One region of the Acidovorax sp. GW458-11-26-14-TSB4 genome, then DNA from elsewhere that is predicted to be linked to it. Evidence: riboswitches for the same ligand, from Rfam matches in the RefSeq annotation. Region 1 holds a riboswitch; the other holds the start of a gene.
The links. A riboswitch is a leader RNA that binds a small molecule or an ion and turns the genes downstream of it on or off. The one in region 1 is predicted to bind S-adenosylhomocysteine.

Region 1 (10,959 bases):
CGCCCTGGCCGCGCGTGCCTTGGCCTCGCGGGCCTGGGCTTCGCAGGTGCCGCGTTGCTCGCACGAGGCATTGGCGGCCAGGAAGCTGCGCAGTGCATCTTGCCGGGGCAGTGCGAGTGCCGTGGCGATCGCGCTGCGTTCGGATTCCCGGTCGAGCGCGTCGGACCGGATGCGCAGCCGCCCCTGCTGCTGGGCGGCCAGGAGCACCGCGCCCGCATCCTCTGCGACCCCCTGCAGTGCCGGACCGCGGCACAGGTAGGGCAGGGGCTTGTCGGGCGCCAGAGGGGCGCGGGCTTGGTAGCGGGGCGTCTCGCAGGCCATCGACCAAGCGGGTGGGGCGTGGGAAGCCGCGGCGCGCTCCGGCAGCAGTTCCAGATCGAATGGCCCCAGGGCCAGCGCCCCGCTGCCGGTGTTGCGCAGTTCCACCAGGGCAAAGACGCCAGGCGCCGGCGGCACGCCCGGCACGGGCGTGGCGACCGAGGCTTTGGCGTTGCCGCGCACCACCCACACGCCCGGGCGCAGGTTCACCAGGCGTTCTTGCAGGCTGCCGATCTCCTCGGGCAGCGGCACGCCGGCTTCGGGCAGTGCGATGCGCATCTGGCGGGCCAGCAGGGCGTTCCACCAGCCCTTGGCGTCGCGGGTGCGGGCGGTGTTGTCTGGTGAGCCGACGGACGCGATGGCCTGGCCCAGGGTTTCGGTTGCCGGGGCGAAGTTGCCTGACGGCTGCAGGCTGGCCAGCCAGCGCAGCAGCAGGGCCTGGCGCAGAGCGGCGGCCTCGCGGGGGCGGCCCAATGCCTCCAGCGCTTGGGGCCAGTGCATGGACTCGACGGGCGCATCGCCGACCGGCAGGTTCAGGATGTCCTGAACGAGCGGGATTTCCGCGCGTGCCGCGGCGGGCTGCCTGGTGCTGTTGTGGGGCGTGTCTGCCATGGCCATGGCGCAGCACAGTGCCAGTGCGACCACGAGCAAGCACCGCCGCAGCAGGCCTGCCGCCCTCCCACGGAGCGCAGGCCGTGCTATCGAGAGCTGGGCATGCCGCATGGGAAGGGCGATGTCTGAGAGATGGCCGGGAGGAACGAACAGGCTCAGCTTGCGCTGCCCAGGCTCAGCCCGGCGTGCTCGCGCAGCGGGTGGAAGTGGATCTTGGGAAAGCGCTCCTGCGCCAGGCGCACATCGTAGGGCGAGGTGCACAGGTAGGCCAGGGTGTCGGCCGCATCGTGCGCCAGGCGCAGCGGGTAGGCGTCGGTGAAGGCGCGCAGGTCGGCGGCATTGTCCGCGGTGATCCAGCGCGCGCCGGTGTACTGGCAGCCTTCGAGACGCACGTCGGCGTCGTACTCGGCCTTCAGGCGGTGCTGCACCACTTCGAACTGCAGCTGGCCCACGGCGCCCAGCAGCATGTTGCCGCCCGCATCGGGCTTGAAGACCTGGATCGCGCCTTCCTCACCCAGCTGGGCCAGGCCCTGCTGCAGCTGCTTGGTGCGCAGCGGGTTCTTGAGCACCACGGTCATGAACATCTCGGGCGCGAAGAACGGCAGGCCGGTGAACTGCAGGTTGGCGCCATCGGTGATGGTGTCGCCGAGCTGCACGCCGCCGTGCGTGGTGAAGCCGATGATGTCGCCCGCATAGGCTTCTTCGACCGCCTCGCGGCGCTGCGACATGAAGGTCACCACCGAGGTCGGGCGCAGTTCCTTGGCGCTGCGCTGCACCTTGAGCTTCATGCCCGGCGTGTACTTGCCCGATGCCACGCGCACGAAGGCGATGCGGTCGCGGTGGTTGGCGTCCATGTTGGCCTGCACCTTGAACACCACGCCGGCAAAGCCTTCGTCCTCGGGCTGGATGGTCTTGACCACGGGCTGCTTGTTGACCTGCAGCGTGCTCACGCGCGGGCCGGGGGGCGGGGCCATGTCGACCAGGGCGTCGAGCACTTCCATCACCCCGAAGTTGTTCACCCCGGAGCCGAAGAACACGGGCGTCAGCTTGCCGGCCAGGAAGGCCTCGTGGTCCCATTCGGGCGAAGCGCCCACGGCCAGCTCCATGCTTTCCAGCGCCGCGTCGAATTCGGCACCGAAGCGCGCGCGCAGCGTGGCCTCGTCCGACAGGGGAATGGCCTCGAAATCCTGCGGGCGGCGCTCGCTGCCGGATTCGAACACCGTCATGGTCTTCGTGCGCAGGTTGATGATGCCGCCGAAGGCCTTGCCCTGGCCCACCGGCCAGGTCATGGGGCAGCAGGGCATGCCCAGCTCGCGCTCCACCTCGTCCATGATATCCAGCGGGTCGCGCACTTCGCGGTCCATCTTGTTCACGAAGGTGATGATGGGCGTATCGCGCTGGCGGCAGACCTCGATCAGGCGGCGCGTCTGCGCTTCCACACCGTTGGCCGCGTCGATCACCATGAGTGCCGAGTCCACGGCGGTGAGCACGCGGTAGGTGTCTTCCGAGAAGTCCTTGTGGCCGGGGGTGTCGAGCAGGTTGATCACATGCTCGCGGTACAGCATCTGCATGACCGAGGAGGCCACCGAGATGCCGCGCTGCTTTTCGATCTCCATCCAGTCCGAGGTGGCATGGCGGCTGGCCTTGCGACCCTTGACGGCGCCGGCGATCTGGATCGCGCCCGAGAACAGCAGCAGCTTTTCGGTCAGCGTGGTCTTGCCCGCGTCGGGGTGGGAAATGATGGCAAAGGTGCGGCGGCGCCGGGTTTCGGGGGCGTAGGACACAGGGAATTCCAGGGAAGGGGGTGGGCAGCTCGCTGCGGCAGAGGCCTGCGGCAGTCGGCGCGGCAGGCGCTCAAGCGCCCGGATATGCCGATTTTACCGGGCTCGCGACCCGGCCCCCTCTGCGGCCGTATCTCAATTGCTCCACCGCGCTTGGTACGACGCGCGACCGGTGAAACTGGCGCAGCCCAAGCCAGCGCCCCCGTGCAAGGGCCGCCCCGCCGCACCGGGGGCGGCCCCCTCAGGGGTATGGCGCGAAGCGACTCAGGGGGAGTCATTGTTCTTTGGTGTGGCGCGCATAAATCTTCTGCATGCCGCCCAGCCAGCGTTCGTAGTCCTGGCCCTTGTTGCGGAAGTACTGGGCCACCTCGGGGTGGGGCAGCACCAGGAAGCGCCCGTCCTGCATGGCGGCCAGCACGTCGCCTGCGACCTGCTCGGGTGGCAGGATGCCGTCGTGCGAGGCCGAGCCGCCATCGCCCGTGACCATGGCGGTCTGCACCGACTGCGGGCACAGGCAGGCCACGCCCACGCCGTTGCGGCCATAGGCGATGCGCAGCCACTCGGCAAACGCCACGGCCGCATGCTTGGTCACGGCATAGGGCGCGGATTCGACGATGGTCAGCAGCCCGGCGGCCGAGGCGGTGACGAGGAAGAAGCCCTCGCCGCGCTCCACCATCTCGGGCACCACGGCGCGCGCGGCCCAGACATGGGCCATGCCGTGGATGTTCCACATCGCGTCCCACAGCGGGTCTTCGAGTTCGATGCCGCCCGGCCGGCCCAGGATGCCGGCGTTGGAGAGGTAAGCGTCCACACGGCCGTACTGCTCGCGCGTGGTGGCCACCAGGGCCTTTATGTCGGCCTCGCGCGAGACATCGCAGCGCACGGCCAGGCCGCCGATCTCGTCGGCCACGGCCTGGGCCGGCTTCAGGTGCAGGTCGGCCACGACCACGGCGCGCGCGCCCTCGGCGGCAAAGCGCCGCGCCATGCTGCGGCCGATGCCGCTGGCGCCGCCGGTGACGATGATGACCTTGTCCTTCGGGTCCATGGGAAATGCTCCTTCTGCTGTGAGGGCGCCAGTGTGGAGCGGGCGGCCGGGGCCGGCAGCCGCGCAGGTGACAAGCTCAGCGTGGTGGGCGCAGGGCCGCGCAGCACAGCGTTTCCACGCCCCGGGCCCATTGCCGCATCCCGTCCGGGCCCAGTTGCAGCAGCAGGGCATAGCGCCGCCCGCCCCATGCAGACAGGTGCAGCGCCTGTGCCAGCTCCGGCCCTGGTGGGTGGGGCAGGTCGGTGCAGGCGGCCAGCACCCGGCCCCAGGCGGCGGCCAGTTCCTCGTGCACGCGCAGGTGGTGGTGCGGCTCGGCCATGGCGCCTTCCAGCGCCAGCATGTCGGGGTGGAAGGGGGGCAGCTCGGGCGCATCCACCCCGCACAACAGGCGCACCAGGTGGTGGATGCGCTGCTCCCAGGGCAGGCCGGCGGGCTGCACGGCCTCGCGCTCGATGGCAGCGAGCAGCGCTTCGATGCAGTGGCGCACATAACCCGAGAGCAGGGCCGTCTTGTTGGGGAAGTAGTCGTAGAGCGTGCCCACCGCGATGCCGGTCTCCAGCGCGACGTTGCGCGTGGTGAGTTTCTCCCAGCCGTCGCGCTGCCAAATCCGAACAAAGGCGTCGTAGATGGCCTGCACGGTGAAGCGTGCGCGGGCCTGGTGCGGCCGTTTCAGGGGCCTGGCGGCTGCGGCGGCGCTGGCGGGCGGGGCCTTCATCGGTTTCCGAACCCGCTCTCGGGCCGGGCGCCATAAAGTGACCGCAGCACTTTTTCACCACCGTACCGGAGATACACCATGACCATGCTGACCCGCCTGTTGACCGACAAGAATGCATTGAATCACACCCGCACCGAGCAGTCGCCCCTGGTGCCGCTGCAGCCCGGCGAGGCCATTCTGCGCGTGGACCGCGTGGCCGTGACCACCAACAACATCACCTATGCGGCCTTCGGCGATGCCATGCGCTACTGGGATTTCTTCCCCACCGGCGCAGCGGGCTGGGGCCACATGCCGGTGTGGGGCTTTGCCGAGGTGGTGGCATCCGACGTGGAGGGCGTGGTCGTGGGCGAGCGCTTCTATGGCTACTGGCCGATTGCCAGCCATTTGCGCATGCAGCCCGTGCGCGTGACGGCGCGCGGCTTCTACGATGGCGCGGAGCACCGCCAGGGCCTGACCTCGGCCTACAACCAGTACACGCGCTGCAGCGCAGACCCGGCCTACCGCGCCGAAGACGAGAACTGGCAGATGCTGGTGCGGCCCTTGTTCATCACCTCGTTCATGCTGGCGGACTTTCTGTCGGACAACGCGTTCTTTGGCGCGCGGCGCCTGGTGTTCTCCAGCGCGTCGAGCAAGACGGCCTTCGGTACGGCGTTCTGCCTGCAGGGGCAGGAGGGCATCGAGCGGGTGGCCCTCACCTCGCCACGCAACAGCGCCTTCGTGCAGGGCCTGGGGTGCTACGAGCGCACGGTGGCCTATGGCGAACTGGAGGCGCTGGGCACGGATGTGCCCACGCTGTACGTGGACTTCTCGGGCGACGAGGACCTGCGCGCACGCGTGCACCACCACTTGGCCGATGCGCTGGTCTATGACTGCTATGCGGGCTCGGCGCAGAACACGCATTTCCTGCGCGATACCGCCTTGCCCGGGCCGGCCCCCGCGTTCTACTTCGCGCCGGTGCAGATCAAGAAACGCAATGCCGACTGGGGGCCGGAGCTGGTGAACCAGAAGTTCAACGCCGCGCAGCGCGCCTTCATCGAACGCATCAGCGACGCCCGCCAGCCCTGGATGCGGGTGCAGGAACATGCGGGCTTTGCCGCCGCGCAGGCGCTGGTGGAGGACCTGCATGCCGGGCGCATCGACCCGCAGCTGGGCCATGTCGTCACGCTGTAGCGGTGGCATGCCGGATGCTTTTACTTATAATGCGCGCATCCGAGGAGCGTTGCAGCGTCCCCAGCACTGGCGGGGCGTGAGGCTCGGAGTCATCTAGCAACGACGCTCATCCACTTCTCGTGTGGTGAGCCTTCCGTCTCATCCCCGCGCGGCAAGTGGCTTTTCAAACATGCTTTGGAGCACACCATCATGAACGCACGCGTCGACGCCCCGGTCAATACCGACTGCATCATTGCCGACATCGGCCTGGCCGCCTGGGGCCGCAAGGAAATCCGCATCGCCGAAACCGAGATGCCCGGCCTGATGGCCATCCGCGAGGAATTCGCACCCCAGCAGGCGCTCAAGGGCGCCCGCATCACCGGCAGCCTGCACATGACGATCCAGACCGCCGTGCTGATCGAGACGCTGCAGGCCCTGGGCGCCCAGGTGCGCTGGGCATCTTGCAACATCTTCTCCACGCAGGACCATGCTGCCGCGGCCATCGCGTCCAACGGCACGCCCGTGTTCGCCGTCAAGGGTGAAACCCTGGCCGAGTACTGGGACTACACCCACCGCATCTTCGACTTCGGCCCCGCCGGCAGCGAAGGCGAAGGCCCCAACCTGATCCTGGACGACGGTGGCGACGCCACGCTGCTGATGCACCTGGGCCAGCGCGCCGAGAAGGACGCATCGCTGCTCGACAACCCCACCAGCGAAGAAGAGACCTGCCTGTACGCCTCCATCAAGGCCAAGCTGGCCGTGGACCCGACCTGGTACACCCGCAAGAGCGCCCAGATCATCGGCGTGACCGAAGAAACCACCACCGGAGTGCACCGCCTGAAGGAAATGTCGGCCAAGGGCACGCTGCTGTTCCGCGCGATCAACGTGAACGACTCGGTGACCAAGAGCAAGTTCGACAACCTGTACGGCTGCCGCGAGTCGCTGGTGGACGGCATCAAGCGTGCCACCGACGTGATGATCGCCGGCAAGGTGGCCTGCGTGGCCGGCTACGGCGACGTGGGCAAGGGCAGCGCCCAGGCCTTGCGTGCGCTGTCGGCCCAGGTCTGGGTGACCGAGATCGACCCCATCAACGCCCTGCAGGCCGCGATGGAAGGCTACAAGGTCGTGACTATGGAATATGCCGCCGACAAGGCCGACATCTTCGTGACCACCACCGGCAACAAGGACGTGATCACCCACGAGCACATGAAGGCCATGAAGGACCAGGCCATCGTCTGCAACATCGGCCACTTCGACAACGAAATCCAGGTCGCCACGCTCGAGCAGTACCAGTGGGAAGAGATCAAGCCCCAGGTGGACCACGTGATCTTCCCGGACGGCAAGCGCATCATCCTGCTGGCCAAGGGCCGCCTGGTGAACCTGGGCTGCGGCACGGGCCACCCCAGCTTCGTGATGTCCAGCTCGTTCGCCAACCAGACCATTGCCCAGATCGAGCTGTTCATGCACAAGGACCGCTACGAGAACGGCCAGGTCTACGTGCTGCCCAAGCACCTGGACGAAAAGGTCGCACGCCTGCACCTGAAGAAGGTCGGCGCCATGCTGACCGAACTGTCCGACGAACAGGCCGCCTACATCGGCGTGTCCAAGCAAGGCCCTTACAAGCCTGACACCTACCGCTACTGATCGGCTGTCGCCGCAGGCGCTCCTTCCCTCAAGGGAGGGGTGCCGGTCGCGGCGAACGCATTCCTGCCTTCGAGGCCTTGAAATCCATTGCCCTCGGGTGAGAGAGTGAAGTATGCGCGCAGATGTTTTTTTGGTGGAATCCGGCCATGCGGCCACGCGCTCGCAGGCGCAGCGCCTGATCGCGGCCGGGGTGGAGTGGCGCCTTTCGCCGCTGGCGCCCTGGCAGAAGGTGGCCAAGAACGGGGACGACATCCCGTCGGTGGCCGAGGTGCGGCTGCTCGACGGGGCCGAGGCGAAGTACATCTCGCGCGGCGGCCTCAAGCTCGAGGGCGCGCTCGCGGCCACGAAGCTGTCGGTAGATGGATTGCGCTGCCTGGACGTGGGCCAGAGCACCGGGGGATTCACCGACTGCCTTCTGCAGCAGGGCGCGGCCCAGGTGATCGGCGTGGATGTGGGCCAGGGACAGCTGCACGAGCGGCTGCGCAATGACCTGCGCGTGGTGGGCGTCGAAGGGCTCAATGCCCGCGCCATGACGGCCCAATCGCTGCAGGAAGCCTGCGAGGAAGCCTTGTCCGAATACGTGGAAACGGACATCGACGACAACGACACCCAGCCCGTCGCGCCCTATGCGTGGATGCGCAATGGCGGTGAGGTGGGTGATGAATACGACGACAGCGACGATGCCAGGGAGCAGGATGTGGAGTCCTTCAAGGCCGAGCGTGCCGCCAAGGCGCGTGCGCGGGCCGAAGGCACCGTGCCCAAGGAGCGCCGCCGCAGGGCCGGGCGCGAAGGCGTGGACATCACGCCCGCGTTCGACCTGGTCACGGGCGATCTGTCCTTCATCTCGCTCACGCTCGTGCTGCCCGCGCTGGTGCCGCTGATGAAGCCCGGCAGCAACCTGCTGATGCTGGTCAAGCCGCAGTTCGAATTGCAGCCCGGCCAGGTGGGCAAGGGCGGCATCGTGCGCGATGAGTCCCTGTACGCGGTGGTCGAGCAGCGCATCCGCGACTGCTGTGCCGGCTTGGGCCTTGGCGTGCTGGCCTGGCTGGACAGCCCCATCAGCGGGGGCGACGGCAACCGCGAATTCTTTGTATTTGCAAGGAGGGCCGCATGAATGCAGCCAAGGCGCAGGCCACCGGCTTCCCGGTGAGCCTCGAATTCTTTCCCCCCAAGACGCCGGCCGGTGCCGACAAGCTGCGCGCCGAACGCCAGCAGCTGTATGCGCTGAACCCCGAGTTCTGCTCGGTGACCTATGGCGCGGGTGGGTCCACCCAGGACGGCACCTTCGGTACCGTGCGCGAGATCCTGGCCGAGGGTGTGCCCGCCGCCTCGCACTTCTCGTGCATCGGTGCCACGCGCGCGTCGGTGCGCGAGCAGCTGGGCCAGCTCAAGGCCATGGGCGTCAAGCGCTTGGTGGCCCTGCGCGGTGACCTGCCCAGCGGCTATGGCGCGGGCGGCGAATTCCAGTACGCCAGCGACCTGGTGGCCTTCATCCGGGCCGAGACCGGGCGCGACTTCCACATCGAAGTGGCCGCCTACCCCGAGGTGCATCCGCAGGCGCGCTCGCCCGAGTCCGACCTCCGGGCCTACCTGGCCAAGGTGCAGGCGGGCGCGGACGCGGCCATCACCCAGTATTTCTACAACGCGGACTCCTATTTCCGCTTCGTGGACGACGTGCAGGCCCTGGGCGCCGGCATCCCGGTGGTGCCCGGCATCATGCCGATCACCAGTTCCACCCAACTGATGCGCTTCTCGGACGCCTGCGGTGCCGAGATCCCGCGCTGGATCCGCCTGCGCCTGCAGGCCTTCGGCGACGACACGGCGAGCATCAAGGCCTTTGGCCTCGATGTGGTGACGGACCTGTGCGACCGGCTGCGCAGCGAGGGCGTGCCCGCACTGCACTTCTACACCATGAACCAGAGCGCCGCCACCCTCGAAATTTGCCGCCGGCTGGTCCTGTAGGCAGGCCCTAACGGTAATATTCACACCCTTTGTTTCATTTTTCTGGTGCGCCATGAAGGTTGTATTTGCCGTGATGCTGGCCCTGCTGGGTGGACTGGGTGCGTCGGGTGTGGGGGCGCAGACGCGCTACCACTGCCGCGATGCCTATGGGAATGACTATGCCCTGTCGCGGCCATGTCCCAGTGGTACCACCACCCGGACGGTGGAGGTGGCTCCTGTCACACCTTCGTACTCGTACAGCCAGCCTTCCCGTTCCACCACGGTGGTGCGCACCGCCCCCGAGGTGCCGGACCACTACAGCTACATGAGTGGGCGCTGCCGCTCGCTGGATGAAAACATCCGCAATGCCTATTCACGCAAGATCGCGGCCGACGTGGTGCAGGGCATGCGCAACGAGTATCGCCGCGACTGCGCCCAGGAGGAACGCGATGCGTCGAACCGCATGTACGACGAGCGCCGGGCCGGTGACCGCCAGCGCCGCGAAGAGGAGCGCTCTGCCCAGGCTGCGGCCGACTTGGCGCGCCAGCAGGACGCCCGCCAGGCCCAGCAGTGTGCCGAATCGCAGCGCATCCTGAACACCAAGAAGGCCCGCACCGATCTCACCGAGGGAGAGCGGGCCGACCTCAAGCGTTTTGAAGAGGCGTTTCTTGCACGCTGCAAGCGCTGACTTTTTGCGAGGAGCCGCCTGTGCGCTGCTGGCCTGCCTGCTGGGGTGGCCGGCCGCGTGGGGCGAAGAAGCCGGTTTGCGCCTGGATGGCGCCACGGGCAGCGAGCTGCGGGTGCCGCCGGACCCGGCCGAGGTCCTGCCCTTGCGCCCCGTGGCTGCGGGGTCGCCGGGACTGTCCCGCCCCAGCCTGTCGGCGGAGGCTGCGGACATGGATGATGACGATGACGACGCCCCCGGTGCGGACGAGGGCCCGCTGGAAACGGGCCTGGCCTCGTGGTACGGCCAGCGCTTTCACCGGCGCCGCACGGCCAGCGGCGAGCTGTTCGACATGAATGCCATGACGGCGGCGCACCGTACGCTGGCTTTTGGCACCCGCATCTGCGTGCGCGACCGGGAAACCGGCAAGGGCGTGGTGGTGCGGGTCAACGACCGCGGCCCGCACGTGGCCAACCGCATCGTGGACCTGAGCCGCGGCGCGGCCCTGGCCCTGGGGGTGCAAGGGGGGCTCAAGCCGGTGGATGTGTTCCCCGTGGGAGGCGATGCCGTCACCTGCCCACCGGCGCCCCTCGACAATCTCCCGCAGCGCTTTTCCCTGCCTGCGGCCCAGGAAGCACAGGCGCCAGCGGCCATCAGCCGCCGCAGCCGTGCGGGTATGGGCCCGCCGCGCCTGCTGCGTGCCCCCTGAGCGCTGGCCGTCTATCCGCCGGACTCCAACGTGTGCGTGGCGTTGCGGTCTTGCGCCAGCAGTTCCACCATCTGGGGCAAGGCGTCCTTGAGCGCCGCCTTGAGCGTGAAGGGCGGGTTGATCAGGAACATGCCGCTGGCCGGCAGGCCGGGGCGCTTGGTCTCGCCGCTGGCGGTTTCGGTCATCTTGCTGGACTTGACGGTCAGCGTGGCATGCAGCCAGCCCTTGCCGGCCTTGGTGGCCAGGGTCTTGAGGCGGCGCGGCAGGTCATGGGCTTCGGGGCGCGGGATGATCGGGTACCAGAAGGCATAGGTGCCCGTGGCAAAGCGCTTGAGCGAATCCGCCGCCATGTCGAGCACCTTGCCGTAGTCGTTCTTCATC
Region 2 (10,959 bases), on a different contig from region 1:
TGCTCATCATCGGCCAGCAAGGCTACACGGGCGGCGTGAACGGCATGACCGACCTCAAGACCCTGTGGGGCTGGGACACGCGCACCGACAGCGCCAAATACATCCTGTACTACGTGTGCGTGGCGCTCCTGGTGCTGGCCATCGTGCTGTGCCGCTTCGTGCAGACCAGCAAACTCGGCACCCTGCTGCTGGCCATGCGCGACAAGGAAGACCGCGTGCGCTTCTCGGGCTACGACGTGGCCAACTTCAAGGTCTTCACCTTCTGCCTGGCGGCCGCGCTCTCGGGCATCGGCGGCGCGCTGTTCTCGCTGCAGGTAGGCTTCATGTCGCCCAGCTTCGTGGGCATCGTGCCTTCCATCGAAATGGTGATCTACGCCGCCATCGGCGGGCGCATGAGCCTGGTGGGCGCGGTCTACGGCGCGCTGCTGGTGAACGCCGGCAAGACCTACTTTTCCGAAAGCTTTCCGGACCTGTGGCTGTTCCTCATGGCCGGCCTGTTCATCGGCGTGACCATGGCCTTCCCCATGGGGCTGGCCGGCCTGTGGGAGAGCCATGTCGTGCCCTGGTGGAAGGGCCGCCGCGAAGCGCTGCGCCAGGCAGCGGTGCGGCCCCCGGTGGCTCCGCCCAGCCGGCCGGTTGCCGAAACCGAGGCCGCTGTCCCGAGCCTTCCCGAAGGCACCAGCAGCCAGCGCGCCTGAGTGAGCGCACCACGCACCCGGAGCACACCCCATGAGCAACACCGACTTCGCCCTGGCCGTGGAAGACCTCACGGTCTCGTTCGACGGCTTCAAGGCCATCGACGCCCTTACGCTGTACGTGGACAAGAACGAGCTGCGCGTGATCATCGGCCCCAACGGCGCGGGCAAGACCACGCTGTTGGACCTGATCTGCGGCAAGACCCGCGCCACCGGCGGCAGCATCAAGTTCAAGAACGAGGAGCTCACGCGCATGGCGGAGCACAAGCGCGTGCGCCTGGGCATCGGCCGCAAGTTCCAGACGCCCTCGATCTACGAGAACCTGTCCGTCTTCCAGAACCTGGAGGTCTCCTACCCCTCGGGCCGCACCGTGTTCGGCGCGCTGGCCTTTCGCTGCACCGATGCGGTGAAGGCGCGCGTGCAGGCCGTGGCCGACGACATCGGCCTGGGCGACAAGCTCGACACCGAGGCCGGCCTGCTCTCGCACGGCCAGAAGCAGTGGCTGGAGATCGGCATGCTGCTCATGCAGGAGCCCGAGCTGCTGATGTTGGACGAGCCCATCGCCGGCATGAGCGCGCGCGAGCGCGAGCTCACGGCCGAGCTGCTGCAGCGCATCTGCAGGAACCGCGCGGTGATCGTGATCGAGCACGACATGGAGTTCGTCAAGCGCATCGCGCACAAGGTCACCGTCATGCACCAGGGAAAGATCCTGGCCGAGGGCTCGATGGACAAGGTCCAGAACGACCCCAAGGTGATCGACGTCTACCTCGGCCACTGACCGAACCCCCAAGGAGCAACCCTATGTTGGAAGTCAAGGACCTGTTCGTCGCCTATGGCCAGAGCGAAGCCCTCCACGGCATTTCGTTCTCGGGCCGCGCCAACGAGACCGTGGCCATTATGGGCCGCAACGGCATGGGCAAGACCACGCTGTTCAAGAGCCTCATGGGCGTGATGCCGGCCAAGAGCGGCAGCATCCGCGTGGCCGGGCAGGAGGTGACGAAGGACGAAAGCTTTCGCCGCGTGGCCAAGGGCATCGCCTACGTGCCCCAGGGCCGCATGATCTTTCCGACACTGACGGTGGAAGAGAACATCCAGACAGGCCTCGAAAACTCCAAAACGCGCGAGATCCCCGACGAGATCTACGCCCTGTTCCCGGTGCTCTGGGACATGCGCCGGCGCAAGGGCGGCAACCTCTCGGGCGGGCAGCAGCAGCAGCTGGCGATTGCGCGCGCGCTGGTGACCGATCCCAAGGTGCTGCTGCTCGACGAGCCCACCGAGGGCATCCAGCCCTCCATCATCAAGGACATCGCCAAGGCGCTCAACGAGATCCGCAAGCTGCGCCAGATCACCATCGTGGTCAGCGAGCAGGTGCTCTCGTTCGCCATGGACGTGGCCGACCGCCTGTTCGTCATCGAAGGCGGCCGGCTGGTGCACGAGACCGCGCGGGCCGACACCGACCAACAGCGCATCAAGGCCTACCTCTCCGTCTGAGCCTTCTCTTTTCCCTTACGTCCTCCCTCCACAACCATCCAAGGAGCAACACACCATGGCCGATACCCTGATCAAGGTGGACCTCAAGCAGTCGCCGTACGACAACCCCCAGGTGCACAACCGCTGGCACCCGGACATCCCCATGGCCGTGTGGGTGGAGCCCGGGGCGGAGTTCAAGCTCGAGACCTACGACTGGACCGGCGGCGCCATCAAGAACGACGACAGCGCGGACGACGTGCGCGATGTGGACCTGTCCACCGTGCACTTCCTGTCGGGCCCCGTGGGCGTGAAGGGCGCCGAGCCGGGCGACCTGCTGGTGGTGGACCTGCTCGACATCGGCGCGCGCGACGACAGCCTGTGGGGCTTCAACGGCTTCTTCTCCAAGAAGAACGGCGGCGGCTTCCTGACCGAGCACTACCCGCTGGCGCAAAAATCCATCTGGGACTTCCACGGCATGTTCACCAGCAGCCGCCACATCCCGGGCGTGAACTTTGCAGGGCTGATCCACCCCGGACTGATCGGCTGCCTGCCCGACCAGAAGATGCTGGACGCCTGGAACGCCCGCGAGGCCGAGCTGATCGCCACCGACCCGCACCGCATCCCCGGTCTGGCCAACCCGCCCAACGCCACCACGGCCCACATGGGCACCTTGCAGGGCGAGGCCAAAGCCAAGGCGGCGGCCGAAGGCGCGCGCACGGTGCCGCCGCGCGAGCATGGCGGCAACTGCGACATCAAGGACCTGTCGCGCGGCTCCAAGGTGTACTTTCCGGTGTACGTGGAAGGCGCGGGCCTTTCGGTGGGCGACCTGCACTTCAGCCAGGGCGACGGCGAGATCACCTTCTGCGGCGCCATCGAGATGGCTGGCTGGGTGCACATGAAGGTCAGCCTGATCAAGGGCGGCATGGCCAAGTACGGCATCAAGAACCCGATCTTCAAGCCCAGCCCGATCACGCCCAACTACAAGGACTACCTGATCTTCGAGGGCATCTCGGTCGACGAATCGGGCCAGCAGCACTACCTCGATGTCACGGTGGCCTACCGCCAGGCCTGCCTGAACGCCATCGAATACCTGAAAAAGTTCGGCTACAGCGGCGCGCAGGCCTATTCCATCCTGGGTACGGCCCCGGTGCAGGGCCACATCAGCGGCGTGGTCGACGTGCCCAACGCCTGTGCCACGCTGTGGCTGCCCACCGAGATCTTCGACTTCGACATCAACCCCACGGCGGCCGGCCCGGTGAAGGTGCTCGACGGCAGCGTGGACATGCCGATCTCGCAGGACAAGTAGCACGGCAGCCCCCCATGCCCACCTACGACTACGCCTGTCCCGACTGCGGCAACTTCGATGCGCTGCGCAGCGTGGCCTTGCGCAACGAGCCCTGCGCCTGCCCCGAGTGCGGGGCCGCAGCGGCACGCGTGTTCGCCCACGCACCCCACCTGGCCTGCGTGAGCCCCGAGCAGCGCCGCGCGCACGACACCAACGAGCGCGCGCAGCACGCTCCGCGCTCATCCTCGCGCGACGGCGATGCCGGCAGCTACGGCCGGCTGCGCCATCCATCGGGGTGTGGCTGCTGCAGCGGTGGGGGCACTACCAAGCGCGGCGGGACGGTCACCGCGCCCAATGGCGCGAAAACCTTCCCCTCCAAACGGCCCTGGATGATCAGCCACTGACGGGTTCAACGATTCAAGGAGAGACGCCATGATCCACGGCGATATTTCAAGCAGCAAGGACACCGTGGGCGTCGCGGTCGTCAACTACAAGATGCCGCGCCTGCACACCCAGGCCGACGTGCTGGACAACGCGCGCAAGATCGCCGACATGCTGGTGGGCATGAAGGCCGGCCTGCCGGGCATGGACCTGGTGATCTTTCCCGAGTACAGCACCCACGGCATCATGTACGACCGGCAGGAGATGATGGATACCGCCACCACCATTCCTGGCCCCGAGACCGAGATCTTCGCGGCCGCGTGCCGCAAGGCCAAGGTCTGGGGCGTGTTCTCGCTCACGGGTGAACGGCATGAAGAGCATCCGCACAAGATGCCCTACAACACGCTCATCCTGATGAACGACCAGGGCGAGATCGTGCAGAAGTACCGCAAGATCATGCCCTGGACGCCCATCGAGGGCTGGTACCCGGGCGACCAGACCTACGTGAGCGAGGGCCCCAAGGGCCTCAGGATCAGCCTCATCATCTGCGACGATGGCAACTACCCCGAGATCTGGCGCGATTGCGCGATGAAGGGCGCCGAGCTCATCGTGCGCTGCCAGGGCTACATGTACCCGGCCAAGGAGCAGCAGATCCTCATCAGCAAGGCCATGGCCTTCGCCAACAACACCTACGTGGCGGTGGCCAATGCGGCGGGGTTCGATGGCGTGTACAGCTACTTCGGCCATTCGGCACTGATCGGCTTCGACGGCCGCACGCTGGGCGAATGCGGGGAGGAGGAGTACGGCGTGCAGTATGCGGCGCTGTCCACCAGCCTGATCCGGGATTTCCGCAGGAACGGCCAGTCCGAGAACCATTTGTTCAAGCTGCTGCACCGCGGCTACACCGGCATGATCAACTCCGGCGAAGGGGACAAGGGCGCCGCCGCCTGCCCCTACGGCTTCTACCAGCGCTGGGTGACCGACCCCGAGGGCACGCGCCAGGCCGTGGAGGCGCTCACGCGCAGCACCGTGGGCACGGCGGAATGCCCCATTGAGGGCATTCCGCACGCATAGGCTTGGGTCAGCGTCGCTCTGTGCCGTTCCCCATCGGGAACGCCTGGAAAGCGCGCGTGAAGTCGCAGCAGGACTGTGCGAGCATGGTGATGGACGACACCAGCGCACTGCGGTGCTCGCCCTTGTACAGCGCCACGTAGGGCACCGGGGGCAGGGGCGGATCCACCTCCAGCACGGCCAGCATGCCGGCGCCGATGAGCGGGTCCAGGCAGTGGCGCGGCAGGTAGCTCACGCCCAGGCCCGAGATGGTCAGGCCGATCAGCGCGATCAGGTTGCTCACCACGATGGCGTCCGAGGGTTCGGCGCCCAGTTCCTTCATCCATGCGTCGTAGCGCCGGCCGGTGCCTGACGACTGGCCCTGCACCAGCAGCCGCTGGTGCGCCAGCTGATGCAGGCGCACCGGGCCGGCGGGCAGCAGGCCGGGCTGGCACATCCAGGCGCTCTCCACCTGGCCCACGGCCTTGGCGGGCAGGCGCGCATCGGCAAACGCATCGGGCACGATGACCAGGTCCAGGTCGTCGGCCAGCAGCTTGTCGCGCAGCGGCAGGCTGCCGTCCACGTCAGGCTCCAGCGTCACCTTGGGGTAGTGCTGCTGCACCAGCGCCACCAGCCGGGGCAGCCAGGTCATGGCCGTGAGTTCGGTCACGCCGATGCGCAGGCGCCGCTCGATCACCCCCGGCTTGCTGAACTGCTCCACCGCCGCATCGCGCTGGCGCAGCAGCTGGCGTGCCAGTACGAACATCTCTTCGCCCTTTTCGGTGAGCCGCGCCGTGCGCTGGCCGCGGTCGAACAGTGGGGTGTCGAACAGCTGCTCCAGCTCATGCACCCGTTTGGACACGGCCGACTGCGAGGTGTGCAGCTTGTGTGCCGCCTGGGCAAAGCCACCCAACTGGGCGATCCAGTACAGGGCCTCGAGCTGCTTGAAGGTCATCATGGGAGTACGCGGCTTTCAAATCACTTTTATTCATGCAATTCGAGCACAAAAAATCGCTTTTTTAAAAGTGACGGCAATTCCAGAATCCGTTCCAGCCCGTCACCGAATGCACTGACTGTGTTATTTCCGGTGGCGACCCTGGTCCCGCCGACCGTCTCCGTTGACTGGAAACACCGCCATGCACGCTTTCAAGATGTCTGTCCTCGCCGCATTGGGCGCCACCCTGCTCGCCTCGGCCACCATGGCGCAGGAGATCGACACCCTGCGCAAGATCAAGGAGAGCGGCACCATCCACATCGGCAACCGCGACAGCTCCGTCCCGTTCTCGTACAAGCCTGCAGGCAGCGGCGACCCCGTCGGCTTTTCCAACGACATCTGCCTGAAGATCGTCGACGCCGTCAAGGCCAAACTCGGCCTGCCCGCGCTGCGCGTGCAATACACCCTGCTCAATTCGCTGAACCGCATTCCGCTGATACAGAACGGCACCGTGGACCTGGACTGCGCCACCACCACCAACTCGGTGGTGCGCCAGCAGCAGGTCGCATTTGCGCCCAGCCACTTCGTCACCAACATCACTGTGGCGGTCAAGAAGAAGTCGGGCATCACCTCGCTGGCGGACCTGGCGGGCAAGAGCGTGGCGACCGTGGCCGGCAGCACCTCGATCCAGTTGCTGCGCAGCTTCCGCCGCTCAGAAAACCTGGAGGTGCAGGAGATTTCGGGCAAGGACACCGCCGACGCCTTCCTGTTGCTGGCCAGCGACCGGGCCGTGGCCTACGTGCTCGACGACGTGCAGCTCGCAGGGCTGATCGCCGTGTCACCCAACCCCGGCGACTACGTGATCCTCAAGGACGTGGTGCTGCGCCAGGAGCCCTACGGCATCATGCTGCGCAAGAACGATGCGGCCTTCCAGGCGCTGGTGGACCAGACGGTCACGCAGCTCATGAAGTCCGGCGAGATGGAGCGGCTGTATGCGCGCTGGTTCACCCAGCCCATCCCGCCGAGCAACATCAACATCAACTTCCCCATGACCGATGCGGTACGCGAGGCCTACCGCAACCCCAACAACAAGGGGGTGTGATGGCTGCATCCTCTCTGACCCGGTATCCCGAAGGCCTGCTGTTCCCTGAGGACCTGATGCGCGCGGTGCGCGAGCGCTTCCTGCAGGTGGAGCATGACCACCGTGGGCGCGAGCGCCTGTATTTTGACAATGCGGGCGGCTCGCTGCGTCTGAAGGCCGCCATGGAGCGCATGGGCCAGGTCGATGCCGTGCCCGACAACACCGAGCGCATCCACGAGGTGGCGCGCGAGTTGCAGTGCGTGCAGGCCACCGGCGCGGCCGACCTGCGCACATTGCTCAACGCGCAGGGAGGCAGCGTCTATGCGGCCCTGACTGCATCGGGCGCCATGTTCGACATGGTGCGCGCCGTGGCCGAGAACGTGCCGGGCACCAACATGGTCACCACGGTGCTCGAGCACCCCTCGTCCTTCGACGCCATGGAGCGCTACGCGCGCCAGACCGAGCGCGAGCTGCGCGTGGCCCCGAGCAACCCGGCCACCGGCGGTGTCGACGTGGATGCCATCGTGCGCCTGGTGGATGGGGGCACCTGCCTGCTCAACGTGATCTACGCGTCCAACATCTCGGGCGCCAAGCTCGACATGGCGCGGATCGTGGAGCGCGCCCGCGCCGTGAAACCCGACCTGTACATCATCGTGGATGCCGTTCAGCATGCGCCCCACGGCCTCATCGACCTGCAGGCCACGCCGGTGGATGGCATCAACATCGCGCCCTACAAGTTCTTTGGCTGCCGCGGTTCGGGCCTGGCCTGGCTGTCGGACCGCGCGGCCGCATTGCCCCACCACAAGCTGGCCGGCAAGGCGCCCGATTTCTGGGACCTGGGCAGCGCCGCGCCCTGGCAGTTCGCGGTGCTGACCGAAATCATGGACTACGTGTGCTGGCTGGGGGACGCCCCGGGTGTTGATGCGCCCGATGCCGCAGGCCGCCGTGAGCGCTTTGCCGCAGGCATGGAGCGCATCCTGCTGCACGAGCGCGCACTGCTGGCGCGCCTGCTCGATGGCAGTGCCGAGGCGCCCGGGCTGCGCGCCATGGAGGGCGTGCAGGTCTACCTGGACCATGGCGACCTGGAGCGGCGCGATTTGATCATCGCCATCGGCCTCGCGGGGATCGACTGCACACAGGCGGTGCACGAGTACGGCCTGCGCGGCGTCACGGTGTACGAGCGCAGCGCGGCCAGCATCTACTCGCGGCGCATGCTTGAATCGTTCGGGCTGCAGGGCGCCGTGCGGGTCTCGCCGCTGCACTGCCACTCGCCCGCGGATGTCGACCGGTTCCTGCACATCACGCAGGACATCGTGCGGGATGTCGCTGCGCGTTCGCTGGCGCTTGCTTAGGCCGGGACAGCCATGGCCATAATGCGGCCCACATGCTGGCGCCTGCATCCCTTCTCCCTCACTTCCTCCCCCTGGCCTGCATGGCCCTGACCGCCGTGGCCCTGCTGTCTGGCTGTGCCGCCCCTGCGCCCACCCCGCGCGGCGAGGTAAAGGGCGCATCCACCACCACGGGCGAACTGGCCCAGTCCGACGCGAACCGCATGGCCACACTGGCCATGCGCGACAACCTGGCCAGTCTGACCCTGCTGATGGACAAGCTCTACCGCCGCAACCCGGCCGAGTGGCGCAAGGGCGGTGCGGCCAGCCGCGAGCAGGCCATGGAGCGGGCGCGTGCCGCCATCGAGCAGCGCCAGCCCTGGGCGCCGCTGCAGGGGCGGCGCGACGTCGCGGCCCTGGCCTTTGCCCTGGCGCCCGAGTTCACGGGCGACCGGGTGGCTGCCTTCACTGTGGCCACGGCCGACATGCTGGTCACGGCCCATGGCGGCAAGACCGAGTTCTTCCTGCTTGACTCGCTCGATGCCCAGCACCTGTACAACGCTGCGCGCAATGTGGAATCGGCCGTGTGGCTGCTGGCGCAGCGCCGCAATGCCGCCGGCCAGCCGCTGTTGCTGGCCGACGAGATCGGGCCCGATGGGCGCAACCTGAGCTTCGAGCGCGAATTCGGCAAGCTCATCGCCCGCCTGGACCTGGTGGCCGTGGTGGTGACCGAGAAGTACCGCCGCGCAGCGATCAGCTATGTGCAGGGCATTGTCGGGGGCACGTTCCTTCAATTCCTGCCAGTTCGGTAAAATCAGCCTCCCCCCGAGGAGCGTTGCAGCGTGCCGCCCAGGTCCCAGATGGCCAGGCGTGCCCGTCAGGCTCGGGGCCGACCACCCCGCAACGACGCTCACCTGTGTTCGATCCCCCTTGCAGGTGAGCCTGATGTCCGCCATTTCCTCGATTCCTCCACTGAAGCTTTCCGGCCTGGAGCCCGTCTCCATTGGCGAGGGCACGCTGTTCGTCAACATCGGCGAGCGCACCAACGTCACCGGCTCCAAGGCCTTTGCCCGCATGATCCTCAACGGGCAGTACGAGGAGGCCCTGGCCGTGGCCCGCCAGCAGGTGGAGAACGGCGCCCAGGTCATCGACATCAACATGGATGAGGCCATGCTGGACAGCAAGGCTGCGATGGTGCGCTTTTTGCAGCTCATCGCCTCCGAGCCCGACATCGCGCGCGTGCCCATCATGGTCGACAGCTCCAAGTGGGAGGTGATCGAGGCCGGGCTGCGCTGCATCCAGGGCAAGGGCATCGTCAACTCCATCTCCATGAAGGAGGGGGTGGACAAGTTCAAGCACGAGGCGCGCCTGGTCAAGCGCTATGGCGCGGCCGCCGTGGTCATGGCCTTCGACGAGAAGGGCCAGGCCGACACCTTTGCGCGCAAGATCGAGATCTGCGAGCGCGCCTACCGCGTGCTGGTCGACGAGGTGGGCTTTCCGCCCGAGGACATCATCTTCGACCCCAACATCTTCGCGGTGGCCACCGGCATCGAGGAGCACAACAACTACGCCGTCGACTTCATCGAGGCCGTGCGCTGGATCAAGCAGAACCTGCCCGGCGCCAAGGTCTCGGGCGGCGTGTCCAATGTGAGTTTCAGCTTCCGCGGCAACGACCCGGTGCGCGAGGCCATCCACACCGTATTCCTGTACCACGCCATCCAGGCAGGCATGGACATGGGCATCGTCAACGCCGGCATGGTCGGCGTCTACGACGACCTGGAGCCCACGCTGCGCGAACGTGTCGAGGACGTGGTGCTCAACCGCCGCCCCGATGCCGGCGAGCGCCTGGTCGAGGTGGCCGAGACCGCCAAGAGCGGCGCCAAGGACGAGAGCAAGAAGCTCGAATGGCGCGGCACGCCCGAGGCCCCGCGCACCGTGGGCGAGCGCCTGTCGCACGCGCTGGTGCACGGCATCACCGACTTCATCGTCGAAGACACCGAGGAAGCCTACCGCGCCATCCTGGCCAAGGGCGGGCGCCCACTGCACGTGATCGAAGGCCCGCTGATGGACGGCATGAACGTGGTGGGCGACCTGTTCGGCGCCGGCAAGATGTTCCTGCCCCAGGTGGTCAAGAGTGCGCGCGTGATGAAGTCCGCCGTGGCCCACCTGATCCCCTACATCGAGGAAGAAAAGCGCCAGGACGAACTGGCCGGCCGCGACGTGCGCAGCAAGGGCAAGATCATCATCGCCACCGTCAAGGGCGACGTGCACGACATCGGCAAGAACATCGTCACCGTCGTGCTCCAGTGCAACAACTTCGAAGTCGTGAACATGGGCGTGATGGTGCCCTGCCACGAGATCCTGGCGCGCGCCAAGGTCGAGGGGGCCGACATCGTGGGCCTGTCGGGCCTGATCACGCCCAGCCTCGAAGAGATGCAGTACGTGGCCGGCGAGATGCAGAAGGACGACCACTTCCGCATCAAGAAGATCCCGCTGCTCATCGGCGGTGCCACCACCAGCCGCGTGCACACCGCCGTGAAGATCGCGCCGCACTACGAAGGCCCTGTCGTCTACGTGCCCGATGCCTCGCGCAGCGTGAGCGTGGCCCAGAGCCTGCTCGGCGAGGGGGTGGACAACTACGTGCAGGAGCTCAACGCCGACTACGACAAGGTGCGCACCCAGCACGCCAACAAGAAGCAGACCCCGCTGTGGCCCCTGGCCAAGGCGCGCGCCAA

Region 2: linked by a shared signal. The riboswitch ahead of metH (methionine synthase) and the one ahead of ahcY (adenosylhomocysteinase) in region 1 are both predicted to bind S-adenosylhomocysteine.

What each region holds. Positions count from the first base shown of each region.
Region 1 covers NZ_JBWKYR010000002.1:388,653-399,611, reverse strand. The annotation lists gene AC07X5_RS08330 (hypothetical protein) at 1-930, opposite strand, end outside; gene AC07X5_RS08325 (peptide chain release factor 3) at 1,086-2,714, opposite strand; gene AC07X5_RS08320 (SDR family oxidoreductase) at 2,986-3,756, opposite strand; gene AC07X5_RS08315 (TetR/AcrR family transcriptional regulator) at 3,833-4,471, opposite strand; gene AC07X5_RS08310 (DUF2855 family protein) at 4,550-5,641, shown strand; S-adenosyl-L-homocysteine riboswitch at 5,679-5,756, shown strand; gene ahcY (adenosylhomocysteinase) at 5,831-7,264, shown strand; gene AC07X5_RS08300 (TlyA family RNA methyltransferase) at 7,377-8,378, shown strand; gene metF (methylenetetrahydrofolate reductase [NAD(P)H]) at 8,375-9,226, shown strand; gene AC07X5_RS08290 (hypothetical protein) at 9,279-9,893, shown strand; gene AC07X5_RS08285 (septal ring lytic transglycosylase RlpA family protein) at 9,874-10,578, shown strand; gene AC07X5_RS08280 (23S rRNA (adenine(2030)-N(6))-methyltransferase RlmJ) at 10,590-10,959, opposite strand, start outside.
Region 2 covers NZ_JBWKYR010000001.1:585,760-596,718, forward strand. The annotation lists gene urtC (urea ABC transporter permease subunit UrtC) at 1-698, shown strand, start outside; gene urtD (urea ABC transporter ATP-binding protein UrtD) at 730-1,473, shown strand; gene urtE (urea ABC transporter ATP-binding subunit UrtE) at 1,497-2,186, shown strand; gene fmdA (formamidase) at 2,242-3,471, shown strand; gene AC07X5_RS02800 (FmdB family zinc ribbon protein) at 3,486-3,854, shown strand; gene AC07X5_RS02805 (aliphatic amidase) at 3,883-4,905, shown strand; gene AC07X5_RS02810 (LysR family transcriptional regulator) at 4,913-5,836, opposite strand; gene AC07X5_RS02815 (amino acid ABC transporter substrate-binding protein) at 6,033-6,917, shown strand; gene AC07X5_RS02820 (aminotransferase class V-fold PLP-dependent enzyme) at 6,917-8,248, shown strand; gene AC07X5_RS02825 (hypothetical protein) at 8,281-9,036, shown strand; S-adenosyl-L-homocysteine riboswitch at 9,046-9,143, shown strand; gene metH (methionine synthase) at 9,170-10,959, shown strand, end outside.